2 regions of the Paenibacillus sp. J22P169 genome follow, and region 1 is predicted to be linked to the other one. Evidence: a T-box and tRNA genes for the amino acid it is inferred to sense, from the RefSeq annotation. Region 1 holds a T-box; the other holds one or more tRNA genes.
What was found. A T-box is a leader RNA that pairs with one kind of tRNA and senses whether it is charged. The one in region 1 lies ahead of leuS (leucine--tRNA ligase), so its partner is inferred to be a tRNA-Leu.

Region 1 (7,763 bases):
TGAGAACGATTTACCGCAAGACTTATTAGATTTCGATAAAGAGCTGTGGCATTCGCACGCAGGTGCTTTCATCGCGAAGACACAATTCGGAATCGACGACGAGGAAATTTTGGATGCAATCAGGTATCATACATCCGGTCGCGAACAGATGACACAGCTAGACAAAATTGTTTGCTTGGCGGATTATATGGAGCCAGGTCGTGATTTCCCCGGGGTCGAATTGATTCGTGAGCTTGCGAAGACAAGTCTCGAACGCGCATTGGTTGCCGGCTTTGATTCCACGATCAGCTTCTTGATATCCAAAGGAAAGCGCATTTATCCACTAACAATTCTAACTCGGAATGATTTATTGGAACAAATCCAAATACACACCTAATGACATGGAGGATGATTGCATGAGTAAAAACCCAGAAGAAATATTAGCATTCGTTGTTGAGGCAGCGGAAGACAAAAAAGCGGCAGATATCGTTAGCTTGAATTTGAAAGGCGTATCCCTGATTGCGGATTATTTCGTTATTTGCCACGGGAATTCGGAAACACAAGTCCAAGCTATTGCAAGCGAGGCTCGTAAAAAAGCACATGAATATGGTGTTCATATTAGAGGCTATGAAGGGATAGATACAGCAAGATGGGTGCTGCTTGATCTAGGAGACGTCGTACTCCACGTTTTCCATCGTGATGACCGCGAATACTATAATATCGAGAGACTTTGGTCCGATGCTAAAGTTGTGGAGCGCGTATGAGAATGGAAGCAGGATCCCTTGTTACCCTCGAGGTAGCAAGGGAAGTTCCGCCTAACGGCTTTTTCCTGAGTGACGGTTACCAAGATTTTCTGCTGCCTTATGCAGAGATCGTAGGTAATCGAATTAGTCCGGGGGATAAAGTGGAGGTATTCTTATTCCACGATACGCAAGATCGGATCATGGCCACCATGAAACGCCCACTTCTGACCATGGGTCAGGTTGGGCTTCTAGAGGTTGTTGATATTCACCCGCGTTTCGGCTATTTCTTAGAAATGGGTTTAGGACGTCATCTGCTGTTACCTTATCGACATGTGCCTGAATTAGAAGAGCTCAGACCACAAGTTGGGGACAAGGTGTTTGCAACGCTTGCACACGATCGCCAAGGCCGATTGATCGCGAAGCTGGCGCTTGAAGAAGACTTAGCTCCGCTATGTGTTAGAGCTCCGTCGAGTTGGACCAACCAATGGGTGAAAGCTCGCGTCTATCGACCTCTGCAAATGGGGACCTTCGTCATTTGTGAAGCAGGTGTCCTAGGGTATGGTGTCATCGGGCTTATCATCCCACAAGAGCGGACACGTTTACTTCGCGTTGGTGAGCAAGTTGATGTAAGGATTGCCTTCGTCCGTGAAGAAGATGGACGAGTTAACCTATCAATGAGACTTCCAAAGGAAAAAGGACGCGACGAGGATGCGGAACGCATTTTAGAAGTGCTTCGTGAACGTCCGGGGAATGCGATGCCATTTTCGGATAAAACGCAGGCAGATATTATTAAGGATAAATTCGGCCTAAGTAAAGCGGCATTTAAACGTGCTTTAGGTAAGCTTATGAAAGATGGGCTCATCTATCAGGAAGCAGATTGGACTTATCTGAAACCAGAGGAGACGCAAGGCTGAAATGAGTTATGAAAAATTCGCCTATACGTACGATCGCTTGATGAACAGCATGCCTTATGAGGACTGGCTGCGGTTCGTGAAAGAAAGTTTTGATCGCTTTGAAATAAAGCCAACAACACTCGTTGATCTAGGTTGCGGGACAGGCAATTTAACCATTCCCTTAGCTGCCGAAGGTTTGCAGGTGACGGGGATTGATCTCTCCGAGGATATGTTAGCAGTTGCCGAGCAGAAGCATAGTGAACAACCCAGTCAGCCTCGCGGCAGTAGCATTCGTTGGATTCAACAGGATATACGAGAATGGGAGCTTGGCGAGGAAGTCGATGTTGCCATTTCATTTTGTGATAGTCTGAATTATTTACTTGAGGAAGAGGATATTGTAGATGCTTTCCGTCAGACATGGGCGGGACTCAAGCCAGGTGGGTTATTCCTCTTCGATGTTCATACGCAAGAGCAATTGTTTGCCTATGCGGATTCTCAGCCTTTTTTTCTAAATGAAGATGATGTTGCTTACATATGGACTAGTGAGCTAGATGAGGAACGCGTTCAGATTGAACATGATTTAACGATCTTTGTTAAGGACAATGGGCAGCAGGAAACCTTCCGCCGCATTGATGAAACGCACGAACAACGAGCGTATCCTTTGAAGTGGCTTGAACAGATGCTGATCGAGGCAGGCTTTCGTGAGGTTCATCAAGCGGCAGACTTTACGTGGGAGCAGCCAACTGATCAGACAGAGCGAGCTTTCTTTGTTGCGATAAAATAATACGGATGAGGGTTCGCCCGTGGCTTGACAGTGCGGCATTATTTTACATATAATCAAAGCTAATCAGTTGTATGGAAAGCTTAGATGAGGAATAGTACCTTGTACAGCATCTTTCAGAGAGTCGGAGCTAGGGTGTGAGCCGGCAGATGTTAGTCTTGAGAACTCGCCTCGGAGCTAGAAGGTGAACCGCTTGATCCTAGATCAGTGCGCTAGCTGGATCGTCTCACCCGCGTTAAGGGGCAGAGTGAACACAGGTGAAGAACGCCTTGTGTTAACTAGGGTGGTACCACGGGAATTATACCTCTCGTCCCTAGCGATATCCGCTAGCGATGTGAGGTTTTTTTGTGCGTATAGGCATACATGAGCAGAGAGCAACTTGAAGGAGGATATAAGTCATGACACAGGAATTGAAAGAAACGAAGGAACAACAAGGCTACAATCCGCAAGCGATTGAACCGAAGTGGCAGGCATACTGGGATGCAAAGAAAACATTTAAGGTACTGGAAAATTCGGATAAACCGAAATTTTATGCCTTGGATATGTTCCCATACCCATCAGGCGCAGGCTTGCACGTAGGACATCCGGAAGGCTACACAGCAACAGATATCGTTTCCCGTTTCAAACGGATGAGAGGCTTTAACGTGCTTCATCCAATGGGCTGGGATGCGTTCGGACTTCCAGCTGAGCAATACGCTCTAGACACAGGGAATGACCCGCGCGAATTTACAAAGAAAAACATTGATACCTTCCGCCGTCAAATTAAGTCACTTGGATTCTCATATGATTGGGATCGGGAGATTAGTACGACGGATCCAGAGTATTACAAATGGACACAGTGGATTTTCATCCAGTTGTACAATAAAGGACTTGCTTACGTCGATGAAGTACCAGTTAACTGGTGTCCGGCTCTAGGTACTGTACTTGCTAATGAGGAAGTCATTGACGGATTAAGTGAACGTGGTAACCATCCGGTTATTCGGAAACCGATGCGTCAGTGGATTTTGAGAATTACGGAGTACGCGGAGCGTTTACTTGAAGACCTTGAGGAACTTGATTGGTCCGAAAGCATTAAGGATATGCAACGTAACTGGATTGGGAAATCAACGGGTGCTGAGGTTCAGTTCGCGATTGAAGGTCATGCTGAGAAAAGCCTAACGGTTTTCACAACACGTCCAGATACACTTTTCGGTGCAACTTATTGTGTATTAGCGCCTGAGCATGAGCTTGTCCAGCAGATTACGACAGAAGATCAAGTTGCTGCGATTAAAGAATATCAAGAGAAAGCTTCACGCAAGAGCGATTTGGAACGTACAGATTTGGCGAAAGACAAATCCGGTGTGTTCACAGGTGCTTATGCGATCAATCCAGTAAATGACACTAAAGTGCCAATTTGGATCGCTGATTATGTACTTGGCGGTTACGGTACAGGCGCAATTATGGCGGTTCCAGGTCACGATCAACGCGACTGGGAGTTTGCGAAACAATTTGATTTGCCAATTATCGAAGTTGTTCAAGGCGGAGATGTGGAGAAGGAAGCCTATGCTGGCGATGGCAAGCATGTGAATTCCGGTCCAATCGATGGATTGAACATTGAGCAAGGCATCAGCCATATGATCGCTTGGTTGGAGCAAAATGGCAAAGGCCGCGGCAAAGTAACGTATCGCTTGAGAGACTGGTTGTTCAGCCGTCAACGTTACTGGGGTGAGCCGATTCCGATTCTTCACCTTGAGGATGGCACGATGAAGCCTGTTCCTGTAGACCAGCTGCCGTTACTACTTCCGCAAGTGGATGAAATCAAACCATCCGGTACTGGCGAATCACCGCTAGCCAACGTATCTGAATGGGTGAATACGATTGACCCAGAAACGGGTATGAAAGCTCGCCGCGAAACGAACACCATGCCACAATGGGCGGGCAGTTGCTGGTATTACCTTCGTTTCATCGATCCGAAGAATGATCAAGCTTTCTGCTCGGATGAGCTGCAGAAGCAATGGTTGCCGGTTGATCTTTACATTGGTGGAGCGGAGCATGCGGTTCTTCACTTGCTATATGCGCGTTTCTGGCATAAAGTGCTTTACGATCTAGGCTTTGTTCATACGAAAGAGCCGTTCCATAAGCTTGTTAACCAAGGGATGATTCTTGGTGAGAACATGGAGAAAATGAGTAAATCACGCGGAAATGTAGTGAATCCGGATGACATCGTGAGCGATCAAGGTGCGGATACACTTCGTATTTATGAAATGTTCATGGGGCCGTTGGAAGCGACAAAACCTTGGAATACAACAGGTGTAGATGGGATCTACCGTTTCTTGAACCGTGTGTGGAGACTGTTCGTTGATGACAACGGTCAGATTCATACGAAAATTAGCGGGGATGAAACGCTGGGCAGCGATACATTCAAACGCACGTGGCACCGTTCGATTAAGAAAATTACTGAGGATTTCGACGCACTTCGCTTCAATACAGCGATTAGCCAAATGATGATTTTCGTGAATGAAGCTTACAAAACAGAGCGTCTACCACTTGAAGCGATGAAGAATTTCGTGCAAATGCTTTCTCCGATCGCTCCGCATTTAGCAGAAGAGCTATGGGAGAAGTTGGGCGGCGTGGAATCCATTACGTACGAAGCGTGGCCAGGTTATGATGAAGCTTGGACCGTAGATAATGAAATCGAAATCGTTGTCCAGATCAATGGGAAGATCGTTGACCGCGTCATGATTTCGAAGGATACAGATGAAGCTGCAATGGAGAAAATGGCTTTTGAACTCGACAAAGTCAAAGAAGCGACCGCCGAAAAGGCCGTTCGCAAATTGATTGTTGTGAAGGGTAAATTAGTCAATATCGTTGTAGGATAAGAACATAAAGATTAAGCATTGAGAGGGCTATTGCTGCTTTAAGGTAAAGAGCTGCTCAGCCTTCTCAATGTCTTCTTCATATTTAGCATGAGTCGCATTAATCAATTGAGAGAAAACCCCACAAAGTTCCTTTTCCAAAATACGCAAGCCTTCCGCAGTAATACCCCCAGGAACAGATACCCGTTTTTGTAAGCTGATAGGGTTGAAGCCTCCCGTTGTAAGCAATTTCCCTGTACCTAAAGTCATCTCACTGGCAAGCAGTGTAGCTTCTTCAGCAGAAATACCCGTTTCCTCCACAGCAGCATCAATAAAGGCTTGGATAAAGCTAGCTAGAAAAGCAGGGCCACAGCTGGATAAATCAGATGAAATTCTCGTATAATTTTCGGATACACGTATGGGCGTCGAGATATGTGTGAAAATATTTTCAAGCCATTCTTTATCTTCAGGCTGCATACGATTTCCATGAATACATAATGTAGCACCACTTAGTACGTAATTTGTGATACTAGGTATGATTTTACTTATTTTGGCAGGTAATAGTCCTTCCAAATGCTTAATCAGGATAGGGCTCGTGATTGATATTATAAATTGAGAGGGAAGCACGTCCTCTTTGATTTCATCAATAACCTTTTTGAATTCAGATGGTTTCACACAAAGGAAAATCAAATCACTTCCGCGCACGACTTCACGATTCGTTTCTGCCACTTGCAGGCCAGGATAGTTCTCCGCAATTAGTTCAACTTTACGTAATGTTCGATTGCTAGCGATAATTTGCTCGGGATTGAATGCCCCGGAATGAATGAATGCTTCAATCAGAATACTTCCCATACTCCCAGTACCGATGAATCCAGCTTTCATCAAGTTATCCCTCCCGATAAAATCAGTCTTTATACGAAAAACAACCTAAAAGCGCGGTTGCACAGCCAGCAGTCATTGGGACGCTTTTTCATGTATATGGTTGCTCATACGCAAATATGCTAAGAAAGAAGGTAGTCTGTGGATTTTATTGGAAATAGAATGAAGAGAATCCTGCTGCTCCTTGGCATTGTCTCCCTTTTTGTCTGGATTGTTTGGCCATTTCTCCGTGGAGGGCAACCAACGATACAAACGGCGTTCATGCCGATCAATACACAGATGGAGGCATTACTAGGGCAAGAAGTCAATGAGAAAAAAGAAATGGCAACAAAAGCTTCTCCAGTTGCTGCTTTAAAAGATGCGGCAACGCCGAAGGCGAGTATGACATCTCCGAAGGCAAGTTCGACAACGACATCTATTCCAGAAGCAGCATCGTCTTCTATAGAGACTCGAAACACACCAACTGCAGGGCAAGATGGACGCTTAGATTTGAACACGGCTACGTTAGCACAGCTGGATAAGCTGCCAGGGATCGGTGAAAGTAAGGCCAAAGCTATTCTGGAGTATCGTACAAAGAAAGGGAGCTTTAAGCGAGTTGAAGAACTTATGGAAGTAAAAGGCATTGGTGAGAAAATGGTCGAAAAGCTTAAGGGCTTATTGTTCGTGGCGCCAAGCTAGCTTATCTTTTAATTTCTAGTGAAATATGAGAAAATACTAGAAATAGTTTTGCTTTCGAATAGAGTAACTAGAATAACCGAGTCATCAGGAGGGAGTCCATCATCATGAGCATCCGGAAAGATTGGGATACGTATTTTCTAGATATCGCTTATATGGCTTCCACACGCTCGCGATGCAATCGTAGACATGTTGGGGCAGTCCTTGTACAGGGGAAAAAGCTGCTAGGCACAGCTTATAACGGAGCTCCAATGGGCGTGGCGGATTGTACGGAAGCGGGCTGCATGCTCGTGGAAGAGATTGAGTTGAAGGTCGTTGCCGATGTAGAAGAGGTCGTACGTAAGCACCGTTGCATTCGTACCATCCATGCTGAGCAGAACTTGCTGCTGTTTACCGATCGCGAGGATCGCGAAGGATCTACCGTTTATGTTACGGATCAACCATGCTGGACCTGTGCGAATATGTTAGCCAATAGCGGCGTAACCGAAATTGTGTTTCATCGGGGGTATCCGAAGGATCATGAAAAGGTTAGTCAACTAATGGGTGCGAGAGGGATTTCGTTTCGTCAGATGACAGGCTATGAGCCACCTGCGGGCACGGTTTCAGAGGTCGTGAACTAAATAGTGAGTTATGAGAGGAAGAACCTCTCTCTAGAAGCAGCCGTATGGGTGCGCTAGGGGGGGGGTTTTTTGTTGCCAAAAAATCGCGTTGTCCCGTAAATGTGAAAGTGAAAGTGAAAGTGAAGTTGAAAATGAAGATGAAAAAGGAAATGAAAATGAAAATGAAGGAGGGAGTCCTACCGTGAAAAGACCAGTTGTTCAAGGATGCTGTCTGTGGATAAGTGGCTATGTGCTTGCGATTTATACCGAGCTCCCTTGGTTGTCCTGGACAACGAGCGCGCTGCTGGTAGCCGCGCTCGCCGTCCTCTACGCGCTGCGCCTGCCTGGCCGGCAGCCGCTGGGCGCCCTGCTGCTGGTCG
Region 2 (7,763 bases), on a different contig from region 1:
AGGCTTTAAACTACGCAAAGACAGGTGGCATACCGCTTACTCATTGGCAATCATCCTGGCCTTCCGCCGCTCTCCGCAATAATTTTATCAGCAAAGGATTTGATCGTGCCACAGCCTAACAGCATCGGCTTATTATCACACAGCAACATCAAGGTTTGTGCATTCGTATCCCAGGCATATTGGAAGCCAACATTCATGCTGACCACTGATATCGTAAATTTGCCTGAAGCTGTGTTAGGTATAGCAAATCCTTGCCTCCTACCTACCTGCTGCAACGCTCTGAATACCGAAGGCGAAATCCCTTTATATATCCATGTGCTACAAGTTGCCATAGGTCTTCTCACCTCTTTCAATTAGGATCATTAAATTGTATGAGGCAAGTGCTGAAATCGTGCTTATTTCCATAAAAAGCATCCATTTGGTTCGTTGCATATGCTTCTAATCTCGTCCAACAAACATAAGCTTAGAGTAACTAGAGAGAGAAAGAGGTGTTGGTTTGAATGTGGGAACTAATGCTTGCAACTGAGCAGCTTGACATTTATATGGATGAAGCAAATCTTAGGCTTGAGATACGTATAAAATCCGAAAAAAATGTAGCTCCTTTCACACTCCGTATGAATTATACTGATCTGACCCAGTTAATCCATACACTGCTAGAAATCAATCGAAGCTTTCGAGGAGATATTCCTTTTTTTCATACGAAAAGGCTGCCAGGCAAGTCTTAGCCTTTCAGCAAAAAAGCACGATGGTCTCCCCCACATTTTCGTGGTTCGGAGCCATCGTGCTTTTTTATTGTCCTGCGTTAACCGCATCATTAGTTTCTGTTAAATCCCGCGATCGAAGCGATGAAACGCAAAATGTATAGGAACAAGTTAATAAAATCAAGATAAATATTCAATGCTGCAAGTGGAACAGCTTCGGATGCGACACCGTTGCGATACTGTGCGACATCGTACAGAACCCAACCGCTAAAGATCAGAATCCCAACCATCGACCAAACCAAATTCATGACAGAGCCGAAGTTTAGGAACATACCTAGCACACTCATCAGGACAAGTCCAATCGTACCTGCAAACAAGAAGCCGCCTAGGAAGCTAAAATCACGTTGGGAACGGTGGGCATAGAAGGCCAATGACCCGAAAATCGCTGCCGTTGCGAAAAAAGCACCCGATACCACACTAGCGCCAAGCTGTCCGCCATACGCCATGATGACTGGATATAGCGTCACGCCAGAAATCGCTGTGAACGCGTAGAGAAAGCCGTAGCCAATATGCTTGCCGCGAATTCGGATAACGATAGCCGCTACCAGCATGACCACCTCTGCGATAACGAAGAGCATAACCATAGATGGAGGTACTACCATTGCGCCGATCAATGTCCCCAGAAAGGAAACTAATAGGGAAATGGCGAACGTTTGAAGCACATGCGCAAAGCTGCCGGATTGTGTAATCGTAACTGTTCTATCCATGAAAAATTCAGCTCCTTTAGATTTAGAGAAATGTACAATCTATCCTATGTATTATACCTTCATTTCATGAAAACCGCTACAGGGCAGCGTTTGGACATAAAAACACCCTTCTCTGAGAACTCAGAAAAGGGTGTTTCCGCGATGCGATCAAGAGGACTCGAACCTCCACGGGGGTAAGCCCACACGGACCTGAACCGTGCGCGTCTGCCAATTCCGCCATGATCGCGTTTACAAAATTAATATACCATGTGATGCGAAAGCTCGTCAATGAAACTTTTACCACGCATGTATAATTATATAACCACTTCCTAACCCTATTCGCAAAGGAGGTATGACCTATGGATGAAGAAGAAATCAAAGCATTGGAGCCGAAGTATACGGGCAATCAGCGTCATTTAACCGAGGGTGAAGCAGAGGGGATCGTTCACGATCCGAATTTCAAAAACGAGAATGATGATGGCGAAATCTCTGACATCGACGCGCTAGCAGCAGGCCTCGGCTATGGCGTGTTCCGCAGAACGTAGATAAGCAAACTGTATAAATAAAGAGGGTATCCCAAAAGCCATTTATATGGCTTGGGACCCTCTTTTTGCAATTATTTATATCGAAGCGTTATATTCCGCATCTGTAAGCGTGTTTTTCACCGTTACAGCGCTGGGAGATGGCGATTCTGGTCATCCCTGCGAATGTGCAGCAGAACGCTTACTCATTTCAAGCTCATACAACGTTCCTGATGCTAGGATAGCTTCGTAAACCGTTCTTCCAATCAGGTAGCCTACAGTAGTCGCTGTACCAGCGTAGCGGTACGTCGCTCCTCTCCCCGTCGCGGCAATTAACACCGCATCTGTTGTCGTACCTGTTGCGATCTGACCATGGATCGTGGTGTTCAATTCTTGAAGAGCCGCAGCTTTGGCTTCTGTAGCCGTAATTACGGCATTCACCATGGCTGCATCCGTCAAATTGCCTTCAATGACAATGATAGTGTTAATCGTACCAGGATAGAGCGAGGTAGCTGGCAGTATAGCACCTGCTCGTGCTTTATTCCCGAGCCCGACGGTCACCCAAGCGGCAACTCGAAGCGATTCGTCTACTTTTGCCTCGTCAACAGGCTCCACACCATGCTCTTCCTCTGGAGGCCAAGCTAATTCCTTGAAGCCCACATCCTTCACCCAAGCCGCGGTAAGCATGCCAGCCGTTTCTTGAGGATCCAGCCCTTCACGTGCAATGAAAGCTTCCATCTCCAGCAGCGGGTCAATCTCGTTATAGGCCTTGTCCACTTGTCTATTCATCAACACCCGATGATGGCCAAATCCGCCACCCCATGGGGAGGAATTCAGTGTTCGCAATGGGTTGTCGCTATTAATCTGCAAATACCGTCCGTATGGCGATTGCACCTGCTTCATCCCCACACTTGCTATGAAGCTTCTATCAGAAGCTCCCGCTCCCTCAATCTGCGTCATCGGACAGATCATCCGGCGTTATCGTTTCTTGAGGCAGCATGAACGCTGGCGGCCTTTCGTTCTCATAAGGCTGATACACGTAACCGCGGGCAAGCTTGACGACTCTACGGTTTTTTTTGCGAATCAGAACCGTCTCATCATCCCATGCAACGACAATACCTCGAACATCGTTCGCGGGGCTGACATCTCTAATTACACGAAGCAGTGTGCTATCTACGCGATATTGATCCAATTGTTCTTCTGAAATCATCTATGTAGCACCTCCATTATAAGTATCACAACTTCCTTAGCATACACCAATTTGCGATTCGGTGAAACGTTACATAAATCCATTCATCTTCGGTTACCTTAACGAGGACGAGACATGCGACAAGGCAAAGGCTAACTCATGCCTACCGTAAGGGAGGACATTACAATGGAGAAGAGAACGTACTACATCAATGTAGGTACGGGAGAAGTACTCGAAGACAGCACCGCACTTGATTATGAATTTGAAATATCCGCAACGGAAGATGACATCGCTAAGCTGCAGGAGCTTTTTGAAGAGACCGACAATTCTTCTCAAGGCAGCTACGCAACTTCCTGGCTCCCCTGGAAAGTGTACTACTCGAATGAAACGAATCAGGAATATGACTATTACTTAACGGAAGTATATCGAACGCTGCATCGTCTTGGCTCTGAGCAGACCAAAAGACATATCGAAACCATGAACGTTTTAGAAAATGGCATCTAGCCAAACATTAAAAAGGCCAAGAATCCCTGTGGAATTCATTGGCCTTTTTATCATATATGGGTAATTAACTTACATGCTCTTTCGAATCATTCGTTTCAAACCAGAAATCAAGGACTTTGCTTGACATCACACGTTTCTTGATATAATCCGATTGTGCAACAGAGAACTGCTGCTCCCACTCGATCGTTAGCTCCGTACAAAGCTTCACGATAGTTAACAACTCGGACCAGGCTACATAGCGCTTATACCAGAAAAATTGAGGGTGTTCAATCATATACGGATACAGGTCATCAAACTCTGTATGTTTACAATCAAGAGCACGTTCAAAGTGAGTCTTTGCTTCCCCAAGCTTTGTCATAAAATAGTCAATGGAACCATTTTCGATACCCATAGATGTCAGCCTCCTCTCTTACCTTGTAATCATTATAATAGATAAATCGGTTTCAGGGAAGTCATTCTCATGATGTAAAATCAGTCAAAAGTGATCTGCCCGTTCGCCAGTGAGGCGATTCGAGCCAGTGACTCCACGCGAATGCCGCGTTCGCGGATGGATTTCCCGCCATTTTGAAAGGATTTCTCTACAACAATACCTACGCCGACTAGCTCTGCTTCTGCTTTTTCCACAATGCGGATTAAGCCGCGGGCTGCATCCCCGTTGGCAATAAAATCATCAATCAACAAAATGCGCTCGCCTTTTTGCAGCAAATGTGAAGATACCATAATATCGGTAACAATTCCTTTGGTAAAGGATGGCACGCGTTCACTATACGTATCTTGATCCATCGTTAACGTCTTCTTACGACGGGCAAATACCATCGGAACACCGAGCTGCAAAGCAGTCGTATAAGCAATAGGAATACCTGATGATTCCACTGTTAATACTTTGTCTGGCTTGGTTTCTCTAAACAATCTTGCAAATTCTTTTCCCATCTCCATAATGAGAACAGGATCTACTTGGTGATTCAAAATAGCATCAAGTTTAAGTACTTGATCCGAAGCAACGACGCCGACCTCTAAGATCCGCTGTTTTAATAACTCCATGAAATCGGCCCCCTAAAGCTTTCTATTATGAGTAAGTTACCATATTGCTCCTGCCTCTTTCAAGTCCATTTAGAAAATAACAAAAATTCACTGAAACTTTTTGGTTATCTTAGGTGTCTATATAATATAAGGATTACATTCATTTGGAATTCGTTCTAGAATTGCTCACATTTGGGCAGGAAGATGCATTGAAAACCTACGATAAAACAGTATCATTAATCTTACTTGTATTTTCTACTTCAATGACTCTTCGGAGGAAAGGAAAGATGGCAATGAACAACCTAATTAGACCCATCCTTGTAGGCTGTATGCCTGTTGCAATTGCATCATTCTTGGTAACTGGATGCCAAGAATCATCTGCTCCTGCTCCTAAGGCTACTATAGACGTTTCAAGCACGTATACACCTTCACAAGTGAACCAAGAATCTACTCCTCCGACCATCGTCGCCGTTCCGACTGCCACACCTGCGATAGACGAAAGCATCAAGCATGAAGCTCAAGTCGCTGGTATCACCAAAGTAGATCAAGGGGATATTACCCCAAACCAAGCTTTCACAAGTCCTAAGCCTACTGCTAAGCCGAAGGTAAAAGCGGAAGATGCTTACCAGCAAGAAAAGCCGACCTTGATGGGATTAAAGCTTGGCACACCAAAAGCTGCAGTACTGGAGCGTTTTGGCAAAGTGAAAAAGCAATTTGTCATGGAAGAAGACAACATTGAGGTTTACGATTTCACAGACTTTTCAGTTGGTTTCAATAGCAAAGGAACACTTGAATTCGTTGATGTGCATTCGATTGACATCGATCCCGGTTTACATGGCTTACGTTTAGGTCAAAGCGTACAAGACGCAATCGCCACCCTTGGCAAGCCAGATACGAACTCAACCTACGTGTTGTCCTACAAATCACAGGGCACTTTGCTTAAGATCGATATTGATCCGCATAACAACACGATTCAATCCATTAAGCTTTTTGCCAACTCTTAACCCCTGCAATCAAACAGAAGACCATGAATTCAGCCTCTAAGGTTGAAATTCATGGTCTTTTTTTGGGTTTACGTTTCAGAACAACAATATGATGCTTACGGAATCTAAGGTAGATCAGAACGCCGATGGCAGCAAGAATAGCCAGAAAGAATAGTGAAATCCCCATGTAGGTATGCATCAAGTGTAAAAACCCTTCAAGATTATTGCCGATGAATCGGCCCAGTGTCAGAAAGGTTGTACACCAAAGCAGCGCTCCGGTTCCCGCATACAAGATATACTTATAAAACTTCACGCCGCTAACACCTGACAAATAACAAGTGAAATGGCGAACGCCAGGTACGAAGTACCCGAAGAAAACCGTCCACAGCCCGTATTTCTTAAACCAACCTTCCGCTCTCTCGATTCGACTAGGAGTCAACTTCACCCATTTGCCATACCGATTAAGAAATGGTTTACCCACACGATGACCGATTATATAGCTTACCGTCATCCCCGTCATCGTCCCTGCATAAATAACGGCAAGTGTTGGTCCGTAATCAAATGGGCCTCCTAGAGCAGTCAAAGACCCGATGAATACCATTAAGGTTTCATCCGGAATCGGAACACCAACCATCCCAGCGGACAACAAGAGATATAAAGCTACATAGCCGTAATGGCTAATAAAATCAAACAGGAATTCCTTCACAACCGACACACTCCCGAATTTAACATCAACTGCCCTTTTCCGCGCAATGGGACTTACGCAGGGGCTTGCCCTAAGTTCCAGTCATGCGAGCATGCACACAAACATACCTTGTACTATATCAAACGAAAGAAAGCGAGGCAATATATGCGAAATGGTGCACAGATTGTCCGTGTCGCCTTCACCTACATCGGAACCGTCGTTGGGGCAGGTTTTGCTTCCGGACAAGAAATCCTTCAATTTTTCACTCGCTATGGCTCGCTGGCAACATTAACGATTGCTTTATCTACGGTGTTGTTCATATGGATCGGCATACAACTTATGCTTATGGCACATGACTTGAAAGCAGAATCCTATGAGGATTTAAATAAGGTGCTTTTTGGAGAAAAAATCGGAAAATGGATCAGTTTGTTTATGATGGTTGTTCTTTTTGGCATTACAACGGTCATGTTAGCGGGTGCAGGCACAGTGTTTGAAGAGCAGCTTCATCTCTCCTACACGACTGGACTTCTGATCACGCTCGTTCTTTCATATGTGGTTCTAACGCGCGGGATCAAAGCCATCATGACCGTCAACTCCATCGTTGTGCCCATTATGTTAATCTTCAGCTTCGTCATTGTCGTTTATACCTGGAATTCCCCTGCGTCTGGCAATTGGCTGCGCATTACAAGCGATGATTCGCTTATTCGCGTCTGGTTTGCCCCATTTCTATACACTGCCTTTAATTTGGCCATGGCACAAGCCGTACTCGTACCGATGGGCGGAGCGATTCGCGATCGTTCCGTGCTCTATTGGGGCGGAATGCTTGGCGGAGCAGGCATTGGGCTGCTTCTACTTGCTGCGCATTATGCCCTGTCTGCACAAATGCCAGGTATCGCACAATTTGAAATTCCAATGGGAAATATCATGACTAAACTTGGCTATTTCCCTCAAGTCGCTTATTTGCTCGTCATTTACGGCGAAATATTCACGACCTTTATTGGCGATGCCTATGGCTTATCCATGCAGTTGCAGCAACGAATCAAGGTGCCTCCCAAATTGCTGCTCATCGCCATCTTACTTCTTAGCTACGCAATCAGCCACATTGGATTTAAAACGCTATTAACCGCCTTATACCCGCTATTTGGCGTGGTTAGTGTCGTTTGGCTCGTGTTGATGATCTGGCGCAACCGCCGAAGCACGTTGTAGAGCACTCCCTTGGGGGAAGCTGAGCACGACAATCAAACGGATGAACAACAACAGCATGCCCATTGCGGAAATGATAATCCCTGTAAGCAAATACGCCCAGTGGAAATTCGCGATCTCCGTATGATCTCGCCCAACTGCCACAAGCTCAGCGATCATCAATAATAGTCCTATGAGAAATAACCCAACTACGGAATAATCAATAATAGTC

Region 2: it has a tRNA-Leu gene. The T-box ahead of leuS (leucine--tRNA ligase) is inferred to sense a tRNA for this amino acid. The anticodon was not compared.

What each region holds. Positions count from the first base shown of each region.
Region 1 covers NZ_JCAUAO010000005.1:245,878-253,640, forward strand. Annotated here, with positions in the region: gene yqeK (bis(5'-nucleosyl)-tetraphosphatase (symmetrical) YqeK) at 1-376, shown strand, start outside; gene rsfS (ribosome silencing factor) at 396-743, shown strand; gene AC58QG_RS23590 (CvfB family protein) at 740-1,636, shown strand; gene AC58QG_RS23595 (class I SAM-dependent DNA methyltransferase) at 1,638-2,399, shown strand; T-box leader at 2,472-2,714, shown strand; gene leuS (leucine--tRNA ligase) at 2,795-5,254, shown strand; gene comER (late competence protein ComER) at 5,282-6,112, opposite strand; gene AC58QG_RS23610 (ComEA family DNA-binding protein) at 6,272-6,787, shown strand; gene AC58QG_RS23615 (deoxycytidylate deaminase) at 6,892-7,404, shown strand; gene AC58QG_RS23620 (DNA internalization-related competence protein ComEC/Rec2) at 7,586-7,763, shown strand, end outside.
Region 2 covers NZ_JCAUAO010000001.1:2,477,541-2,485,303, forward strand. Annotated here, with positions in the region: gene AC58QG_RS11380 (hypothetical protein) at 51-332, opposite strand; gene AC58QG_RS11385 (Bax inhibitor-1/YccA family protein) at 815-1,468, opposite strand; tRNA gene AC58QG_RS11390 (tRNA-Leu) at 1,611-1,694, opposite strand; gene AC58QG_RS11395 (hypothetical protein) at 1,807-1,992, shown strand; gene AC58QG_RS11400 (adenosylcobinamide amidohydrolase) at 2,143-2,928, opposite strand; gene AC58QG_RS11405 (hypothetical protein) at 2,915-3,178, opposite strand; gene AC58QG_RS11410 (hypothetical protein) at 3,344-3,661, shown strand; gene AC58QG_RS11415 (hypothetical protein) at 3,726-4,052, opposite strand; gene AC58QG_RS11420 (xanthine phosphoribosyltransferase) at 4,133-4,702, opposite strand; gene AC58QG_RS11425 (DUF4309 domain-containing protein) at 4,969-5,685, shown strand; gene AC58QG_RS11430 (DedA family protein) at 5,735-6,370, opposite strand; gene AC58QG_RS11435 (YkvI family membrane protein) at 6,515-7,555, shown strand; gene AC58QG_RS11440 (hypothetical protein) at 7,487-7,763, opposite strand, start outside.